3 regions of the Chitinophaga sancti genome follow, and region 3 is predicted to be linked to each of the others. Evidence: riboswitches for the same ligand, from Rfam matches in the RefSeq annotation. Region 3 holds a riboswitch; each other region holds the start of a gene.
The links. A riboswitch is a leader RNA that binds a small molecule or an ion and turns the genes downstream of it on or off. The one in region 3 is predicted to bind thiamine pyrophosphate.
Positions count from the first base shown of each region.

Region 1: it holds a riboswitch for thiamine pyrophosphate, as region 3 does, so the genes downstream of both, thiS (sulfur carrier protein ThiS) here and thiM (hydroxyethylthiazole kinase) in region 3, are expected to answer to the same signal.
Region 2: it holds a riboswitch for thiamine pyrophosphate, as region 3 does, so the genes downstream of both, SIO70_RS29175 (TonB-dependent receptor) here and thiM (hydroxyethylthiazole kinase) in region 3, are expected to answer to the same signal.

Region 1 is NZ_CP139247.1:1,098,051-1,101,307, forward strand. Features, by position in the region: gene SIO70_RS04495 (sterol desaturase family protein) at 1-777, shown strand, start outside; gene SIO70_RS04500 (hypothetical protein) at 782-1,042, shown strand; gene SIO70_RS04505 (lipocalin family protein) at 1,069-1,584, opposite strand; TPP riboswitch at 1,621-1,728, shown strand; gene thiS (sulfur carrier protein ThiS) at 1,815-2,018, shown strand; gene thiC (phosphomethylpyrimidine synthase ThiC) at 2,101-3,257, shown strand, end outside.
Region 2 is NZ_CP139247.1:7,297,290-7,300,546, reverse strand. Features, by position in the region: gene SIO70_RS29175 (TonB-dependent receptor) at 1-1,228, opposite strand, end outside; TPP riboswitch at 1,321-1,413, opposite strand; gene SIO70_RS29170 (single-stranded DNA-binding protein) at 1,589-2,017, shown strand; tRNA gene SIO70_RS29165 (tRNA-Met) at 2,337-2,408, shown strand; gene era (GTPase Era) at 2,470-3,257, shown strand, end outside.
Region 3 is NZ_CP139247.1:7,680,755-7,684,011, reverse strand. Features, by position in the region: gene SIO70_RS30775 (GH92 family glycosyl hydrolase) at 1-953, opposite strand, end outside; TPP riboswitch at 1,010-1,104, shown strand; gene thiM (hydroxyethylthiazole kinase) at 1,148-1,954, shown strand; gene thiE (thiamine phosphate synthase) at 1,947-2,573, shown strand; gene thiD (bifunctional hydroxymethylpyrimidine kinase/phosphomethylpyrimidine kinase) at 2,570-3,257, shown strand, end outside.

The sequences.
Region 1 (3,257 bases), 1.7 Mb from region 3:
TACTACCGCACCGCAATACTCGTTGGTGGCCTGGTCCTTCTTTGGGTTTTTGAAGGCGCCTTTCCCAGACTTTATTTCAAATCAAACCGCTACCGCCACGCCGGCACAAACCTCTTCTTCACCCTTACCACCGCCGTCGTAAACTTTGCCCTCGCCTTCCTCATCGTAAAAGCATGTACATTTACCACCAACAACCATTTTGGCCTTCTTTACCTTGTACCGTTACCTAACTGGCTCCATGCCATTCTCGCCATCCTTATGATGGACCTGATCGGAGCCTACCTCGTTCACCTGATCCAGCACAAAATAGCCTGGATGTGGCACTTCCATAAGATCCACCACATCGACACCGCTGTAGATGCCACCACCGCCCTCCGGCACCACCCCATAGAAAGCATCTTCCGCGTCATCGCTCTCTTTGTCGCTGTCATCACCATGGGTATCCCCATCTGGATGGTATTCCTGTACCAAACCATCTCTGCATTCATGTCCCAGTTCAACCATGCTAATATCCACCTCCCTAAATGGCTGGATAATGCCCTGAGCTGGATCATCGTATCGCCAGACATGCATAAGGTACACCACAGCCATTTACAACCGGAAACGGACACTAATTACGCTAATATTTTTTCAATTTGGGACCGCCTCTTTGGCACGTTTAAGAAGGTAAATGATACCACTTCTCTGAAGTATGGACTGGATGAATACCAGGACGAAAGGTATCAGCAGATAGGGGCACTACTAAAAGCACCATTCGACAAACCTTTAAATCAATAAATATATGCAACAGCACACCACTTCGTCCACGTCCACTAAAGTTGCCTGCTACATTTCCCTGTTCGCAGGCGTATCTTCCGCTGTGTATGCATTCGTGGCAAGAAACCCAGAAACAGGTCTTGTCTTTGCTATTGCAGCCATCATCATGGGTGGACTCTCAGATATAAAAGCCCGTAAGAATATTGATGATATGCAGGTCGCTACCGCCGGTATATTCATGGCCGTTGTTGCCCTCGCAGTTACCTTATGGCAAATGTATAGCTGATTCACTCCGGAGGGAGAGGAGTGAACTTACTTACGTGACTTCACTTTTTTCCCTCCTGTTTCTTTCCTGTATTTTTCCAGGTATCCCTCTGCGGCCTTCACAGGAAACAAGACCAGTGAAGTATCCGTAAGGTCTCTGATTATTACAGTATCTATGGTTCTTGTACTATCCGATGATTTCACCCCTTCTGCATGATTCCACAGTAATAATGTATCATGTTGTAACGCCCATTTTTCATACACCAGCGAGTACATATTGATCGCAATCGCTTTCCTGTTTTTCTTCAATTCCATACCCTGCCACTCATTGTCCTTCCCCGTTACAGGCTGCAACCACTTCCCAATCAGTTTTGCCGTGTCGATTACTATGGTATCTGCTACTACGGTAACAGTTGAGTCTTCTACAATAGAAGGCACTGTATCCATTGCAGGCGCATATACCGGGGTATCCATAACAGCCTCCTCTTTCCCAGGCTTACGCGAGTGATGACAGGCAAATGAAAAGATGGTGATAAAACTCACCAGCAGCATGCTATTTTTCATACGCTCAAAGATATGGACTTTTTCCCCTACCTTTATGCTTCACTTTAGGGGTGTTTTCCAGGCCACCATACCCGGAAAGCTGAGATGAGACCCTCAGTACCTGACGCAGCTCATACTGCCGTAGGGAAAAGTACTTGATACAGCTTCTTTTGCTGTAGATATAAGTAACCTGAATCCTCACATCTTCTACCATCCTTAAAGTTTATTGTTTCACCTTAATTCATGCATTCATGGAAGTGACTGTAAACAATAAACTTTATGCGGTGCAGCAGGGAACAACCATCGCTGCCCTCTTACAGTTTATTCAACTACCATCCGACAAAGGACTGGCCGTGGCTATCAACAGGGAGGTAATACCTAAACCCGCATGGCCGCAACACATCTTGCAAACCGCAGATAGTATTACTATCATCCGCGCTACACAGGGAGGTTAATTTTTTCATTTAATTTTTTGTGCACTGCAGGGCATCCCCTCGCAGCAGGACTTCTTATTTCTTCACCCATCTTATTTGTTGTATGAAAATCGAAAACATTTCACGCAATCCACTACCCGCATCCAGGAAAATCTACATTAACGGCGTTGCTATGAGAGAGATAACGCTAACACCTACCCGACTGTATGGTAGTAAAGGAGAAACCACACCTAACGAACCACTCATTGTATACGATACCAGTGGCCCTTACACCGATCCGGCTATTGAGATTGATGTACGCAAAGGGCTGCCAAAACTGCGCGCAGCATGGGCACCGCAAAAAAACGCCACACAGCTGCACTATGCACGCAAAGGGATCATCACACCCGAAATGGAATACATCGCTATCCGCGAAAACCAGGGTGCCGCCCAACAACACATCACACCTGAATTTATCAGACAGGAAGTAGCCGCAGGCAGAGCTATCATCCCTGCCAATATCAATCATACCGAGTGCGAACCAATGATTATTGGCCGTAATTTTTTGGTAAAGATCAATGCCAATATCGGTAACTCCGCCGTCACTTCCAGCATCGAAGAAGAAGTGGAAAAAGCAGTGTGGGCCTGCCGCTGGGGCGCCGATACCATTATGGATCTCAGCACCGGCAAAAACATTCATGAAACACGTGAATGGATCCTGCGCAACTCACCTGTACCTATCGGCACTGTACCCATTTACCAGGCATTGGAAAAAGTAAATGGTAAAGCTGAAGACCTTACCTGGGAGATATATCGTGATACCATCATCGAACAGGCAGAACAGGGTGTAGACTATTTCACCATCCATGCCGGTGTACTGCTACGCTACATTCCACTCACCGCCAATCGTATGACGGGCATCGTTTCGCGCGGGGGGTCTATCATGGCCAAATGGTGTCTGGCACACCACCAGGAAAACTTCCTCTACACCCACTTTGAAGAGATCTGTGAAATCATGAAAATCTATGACGTCTCTTTCTCATTAGGCGATGGCTTACGTCCCGGTAGTATTGCAGATGCCAACGATGCCGCGCAGTTCGCTGAACTGGAAACCCTGGGCGAACTCACTAAAATCGCCTGGAAACACGATGTTCAGGTCATGATCGAAGGCCCCGGCCATGTACCCATGCACCTGATCAAAGAGAACATGGATAAGCAACTGGAACATTGCCACGAAGCACCTTTCTATACACTAGGCCCATTGACGACTGATATCGCTCC
Region 2 (3,257 bases), 380 kb from region 3:
TGGTCACTTCTGCATCATTGATAACAGGATTGGCAAGGCCATAATCACTGTATGCCTGCGCTTCTTTGTACTGCTCGTAATACCCTTTGCCTTTGGTATAGTGAGCAGCAACGGTGAAGTTCAGTTTATCGCTGAGGGCCTGATTGAGGAACAACTGGTAGTTGTCCATCTGGTAATTGTCCGTTTCGTTATTATAATAAGAGCCATCCGATTTTTGTCCGGCAGAGTTATAGGTACGGTGGGTAGCCAGGGAATCCTGTGGTACGCCGTTCCATGCCTGGTAAGTCTTTTCAGTGCCTGAAGAAATGTTGAGGCGGATGGCGGTGTTCTTAGATATATATGCGGCAGAAGTATAAAAAGCTTTGAGATTGGAGCTGGCACGGTCAATGTATCCATCGGAGGTGACTCTTGACAGGCGCGCATCTACGGTAAAGTGGCCGTTAATGAGGCCGGTACCTGCTTTGACAGTGTTCTTCCATGAATTGAAAGAGCCGAAGCTGTTGTAGATTTCGCCATAAGCTTTCTCTCTGTAATCGTTGGTGCTGATATTGAGAGAGGCGCCGAAAGCTCCGGCACCGTTGGTAGAAGTACCTACACCCCGTTGCAGCTGAATACTGCTCACGCTGGAAGCGAGGTCTGGAATATCTACAAAATAGGTGCCCTGTGATTCCGCATCATTGACAGGGATACCGTTGTTCGTAACATTGATACGGGTGATGTCCGTACCTCTTACACGCATACTGGTGTAACCAATGCCAGTACCAGCATCGGAGTTGGTCACCACACCCGGCATTTGATTGAGCAGGATGGGCAGATCCTGTCCCAGGTTTTGCTTCTTAATCTCTTCGGCAGTGATAGTAGATTGAGTAAATGGCGCATGCTGGCCTACGCGCAGGCTGGTAATTTCAACAGGTTGTACGAAGAGGCCGGTTTCTTCCATTTGCAGATCGGCATTGGTACGGGTACCGTTTGTATGCACAGAGGTAGTGAGGGGCTGAAAGCCCAGGTAAGTTGCTTTGATAGTAAAGGTGCCCTGTGAAGGGAGTAAAATGCGGTAAACCCCATTGGCATTGGAATGGGCGCCGGTATTGTCGGCAGAAATAATGCTGACGGACACGCCTTCAAGGGGGCGGCCGGTTTTTTTGTCAGTGACTATACCGGTAAGCACGGTTTGTGCATGTACCGAGACTGCGCTGAAAACCAGCCATAACAGTAAGAATTGTCTCATGGACTCAACAGTTTAAAAAGCTACGGTATGAGGGTAGCATTAAGTTTTCTGCTACGCATGTGCGTGCAGCTTGCCATATGTGGGTAAGGAAGAATTGATTCACTTACCTTTCCTAATCAGCATTACCTGATCAGGTTCAACGGGTCTGATCTCAGCCTGATAGTAAGGCACCCCGAGGTGAAGCCGGCTGGTGGTTTGAAAAAATGTACGCTGGTACATACCGGATTCCGGAACAAAGGTATAGAGAAAAATTTTTTAAATGGAAGAAAATTGTTAAATTAGAATTGCATATATATTATCCCCCCTGGAAAGTTTTCACACGTTTTATTTTTTTAATGTTAACCATCAATTTGTAATTGCATGATCAGACTTTCGGTCATTGGCCATCTGGGGCATGATGCTTTGAAAAAAGTCATCAACGGGAAATCTGTGCTGTCATTCAGTGTAGCACAAAATGAACAGTTTAAAAACTTAATGGGAGTAGTGCAGGAGCGTACTACATGGATTAATTGTTCTGTCTGGGAGCGGGATAATCTGGGTCCGTATTTAAAAAAGGGTACGCTGGTGTATGTAGAAGGCCGGCCTGTGTTCAAAGGGTATGCGGGTAAGCAGGGCGAGGTGCTGGCAGGTGTGAACATGAGAGTATCGGAGCTGGCGTTGCTGCCGGGAGCGAGGGGAGTATTGGGAACCGGAAGTGCAGGGGTAGAGGAGGAGCGAAGTGAGGATGAATTAGAAAAGGAGCATGAAGAAGAGGATGATGAAGGTGTAAGAAATGATTTGCCATTTTAATGAATTTCCTTTTTAAAAGGGATAGTTTTCGTCTATAGGTCTGTTCTTTATCCCTGGAGTGATGTCGGCAGTTCATTGATATTGTCAATTTCCTGAATCTTAAAAACTCACTTTTGCCGTTGGCAGGAGTGAGTTTTTTGGTTCATGTAAATGAAGAAAAACAAATATTCAATTATTTTTTGCTCAAAAGTACTGCCTTGAAAGCCTTGATAGTAGTATATTTTATTGTTTGAGTTTATGACCGGGATTAAATGTTAGCAGGATTTCTTTTAAAAAATATTTGGCAGGGATGAATCTTTGTCTATCTTTGCACTCTCATTGCGAGGTAGAGCAGAGGTAGCTCGTCGGGCTCATAACCCGAAGGTCAGAGGTTCGAATCCCCTCCTCGCTACAAACGAAGTCCCGGCTAGGTCGGGATTTTTTTATTTCAGGAAGTTTAGGAAAAAAATTACATGCATAAAGCAGGGTTTGTAAATATCTTCGGAAAAGCGAATGCAGGGAAAAGCACCCTCATGAACGCACTCATTGGCGAAAAGCTCGCTATTGTATCCCCGAAGGTTCAAACTACCAGACATCGCATAACTGGTATTGTGACTACTGATGAATACCAGATTGTATTCTCCGATACCCCGGGTATTATAGACCCGCGTTACCGGTTACACGAAAAGATGATGGGTGCAGTGAAGTCTGCTCTTGAAGATGCAGACGTCGCTTTGCTGATGATGGATGTGAAAGACAATGTAGCTGAAAACCTTGAACTCTTCGATTCGCTGAAACTGAAAGCAAAATGTCTGCTTGTGATCAACAAGATGGACGTGATGGAAAAGGAAAAGCTGGAAGAGATCGTAAAGCAATGTGAAGAATGGGGTAAAGCAACCGTTATCACCATCTCTGCCTTGCAGAAAAAAGGTGTGGATGCACTGCTGAAACAGATCGTCAGCATGCTACCGGAAAGTGATCCTTTCTATCCTGAAGATACATTAACAGATAAATCTACCCGCTTCTTCGTAGCTGAGATAATCAGGGAAAAGATCTTCCATCTGTATGAAGAAGAGATCCCTTATCACACAGCAGTAGTGGTGACGCAGTACCAGGAAAAAACAACACTGACGAAAATCTCTGCGGAGATTATTGTGACGAGAGATACACAGAAAGGAATTATCCTGGGCGATAAAGGAACGGGTATTCGCAGACTGGGTACCATGGCGCGTGAAGACATTGAAAAGTTCATTGGCCAGAA
Region 3 (3,257 bases):
ACATCATTGAACAACCTGGGGTGCTGCATAGCATGGTATAACGCCGTATAGAAAATACGTTTGTCTTTTTCCCTGGTTGTTTCCACCTGTATCTGGCTCAGTGCTTTGTTCCAGACGGCTTCATTCTTTGCTTTCAAAGCAGCAAAATCCCAATCGGGTATTTCAGCTTCCAGGTTTTTACGGGCATTATCAATACTGGTAAAAGAGGTTCCAATACGTACTCTTACCTGTTCACCTTTTTGCAGGTAATAAGCCGCATAGCCAGATTTATCTAAGGGAGTCACCGTCTCTATCTGCATAACAAAATAGCCACAAAAACCTGCCGGTTCTCCCCACCCCTGATAAATACGATGCACAGGATTATAACCTGTTATTTCATGCCTGTAGGCATTAATCTTCACAATACCTTCCTGCCGGTCACTATTTGGTGTCAGCAACAGGTACAGGCTATCCGTCTTTTCCATAGTAAACTGGAACATGCTACATCTTAAAGTAGCCGTGATCTCCGTACTAACAGCCGGTAGGGTTAATTTATAGTATGCAGGGGTACTGATTTCCTTGTCATGAGAAAAAGGCGTTGCGTAGTTAGTCGTAAAGTGCCCGGTGATAGGCATAATGGTGAAACTACCATAATCCTGTGTACAGGAGCCACTCAGCCAGTGTGTACCTCTAAACCCGGTCAACAGGCTGTCTCTGTAAGTATATGGAGGAAAACATTTGTTTTCGGTCGTATTGGTTTGCGGTGTCCATTGCGTCATACCAAATGGCAGTCCAACTGCCGGAATGGTGTTGGCATAAGATTCAGTGCCACTGCCATGTTTCTGGGAAGAAGCCGTTGTACTGGCTGCCGTGCCCGAAAGTGGCTGAACATAACGTAGAAGGTCTGATGTCTGGGCAGAAACACTTCCGTGGAAAAGACAGGCGATAGCCGCCATTGATACAATTAACCGCATAGACACAAGTATAAAAAATAATTATGTCATTTTTCTCCCGTTGTTTGCTAAATTTGAGCAGGCTTTAGGGGTGTTCCTTCATTGGAACTGAGAATTACTCTTCGAACCTGATCCGGCTAGTACCGGCGTAGGGAAAAGCAGCTGCTTAGCGCATGCGCACTCCTGGCCATTATACTTAAAATCAATATGGCATTATGAAGGAGTTTATCAGGGAACAGATCCTGGCTGTTCGGCAACAATCCCCGCTGGTTCACAGTATCACAAATTATGTAGTCATGAATAATACTGCCAATGCATTGCTGGCAGTAGGTGCATCTCCCATTATGGCCCATGCTCATTCGGAAATGGTGGACATGGTCAGGATTGTAGGTGCACTCGTAATTAACATCGGTACCCTCGATGAATACTGGGTAAAGAGTATGGAACTCGCTATCGGTCAGGCAAATACCCTGGGTAAACCATGGATCCTTGACCCCGTTGGAGCAGGTGCGACCCCTTACAGAGATGAAGTATTAAAACAATTACTGGAACTAAAGCCGACCATTATCCGTGGCAATGCTTCTGAAATCATGGCGCTTGCCCGTAAGAATGCCGGCACTACCAAAGGCGTGGATAGCACCGAGGAGAGCACTGCCGCTGTAGAAGCAGCTCGTTTTCTGCAACAGGAGTTTGGCAGTGTCGTGTGTGTATCCGGTGCTGTGGATATCATTGTTGGCAAAGACACGACTATATTATTATCAAACGGACACCCGCTGATGGCAAAGGTGACAGGAATGGGTTGTACAGCTACCGCACTGATTGGCGCTTTTGCAGCTGTTAATCCCAAGGATCCCTTTTGTGCAACCGTTTCGGCCATGGCTCTGCTGGGTATAGCAGGTGAAAAAGCGGCAAAGATGTCTGCCGGCCCGGGTAGTATGCAGGTAAATATACTGGATCAATTATATCAACTGACAGATGATGTAGTGGCTTCACTGATTAAAATAGAGGAGTCCAATGTTTAATCGCAGATTATACCTGGTCATCAGCGAAGAAGCCTGCAAAGGCAGAGATCTGGTTACAGTGGCGACTGCAGCTATAAAAGGTGGAGTAGATTTAATTCAGTTACGCGAAAAAGAACTGGATAACCCTGCTTTTTTAGAACGTGCCCTTCGTCTCAAAGAAGCGCTCATTCCTCATAGGGTACCCTTGATCATCAACGACAATTTATGGGTGGCACAGCAATGTGGCGCTACAGGTATACATGTTGGTAACAGTGATCTGGCGCCATTGGCTATCAGGGCACAATGGCCTTCCTGCGGAATCTTAGGGTATTCCATAGAATATGAAAAACAGATCTATACAGCCGATGCAGAGGCTTCAGATTACCTCGCTCTAAGTCCCATTTTTGCAACACCAACCAAAACGGATACCGTTACAGAATGGAAACTGGAAGGGATCAGGCATATCCGTGCTCTCACAGATAAACTACTGGTAGCGATTGGCGCTATCCACGCAGGCAATGCGGCAGATGTGATCAAAGCAGGAGCAGATTGTCTGGCCATTGTATCTGCTATTTGTGGGGCACCGGACCCTGAAAAAGCAGCTGCTACCATTCGTCTTCAAATAGAAAAAGCTCTATGACAAAATATAAATATGTACCTGTGTTGACCATCGCAGGTTCCGACAGCGGGGGAGGGGCAGGCATACAGGCTGACCTGAAAACCTTTGCTGCATTGGGTTGCTTTGGAACATCCGCGATCACAGCGATCACGGTACAAAATACATTGGGCGTAACAGGGATCCATAGTATTCCCCCCGAAATTGTAACAGGCCAGATACGTGCCGTGATGGATGATATACAACCGGCTGCCATAAAAATAGGGATGATACATTCACCTGCGTTAGCATTAGCGCTTGCCGAAACGCTGGTATTATATCCCAATGTACCGGTAGTACTCGATCCTGTCATGGTGGCGACCAGTGGAGACCGGCTGATAGAATCAACCACCATTTCAATACTGAAAGAGAAATTATTCCCTTTGGTATCATTGGTTACACCCAACCTGGATGAAGCGGCTATCCTTGCAGACATGCCTTTGCAAGATCTTTCTGGTATGCAACAGGCAGCAGATCGTATTTTACAAACAGGTTGTAAGGCGGTGTTGGTAAAAGGGGGGCATCTGGCAGGTAAAGAATTGTTTGATGTCTATAAAGATCAGGGGAATAATGTACATATCATATCCAGTCAGCACATAGATACTGCAAATACGCATGGTACAGGGTGTACCCTATCTTCTGCTATCGCAGCTTATCTGGGTCGTGGAG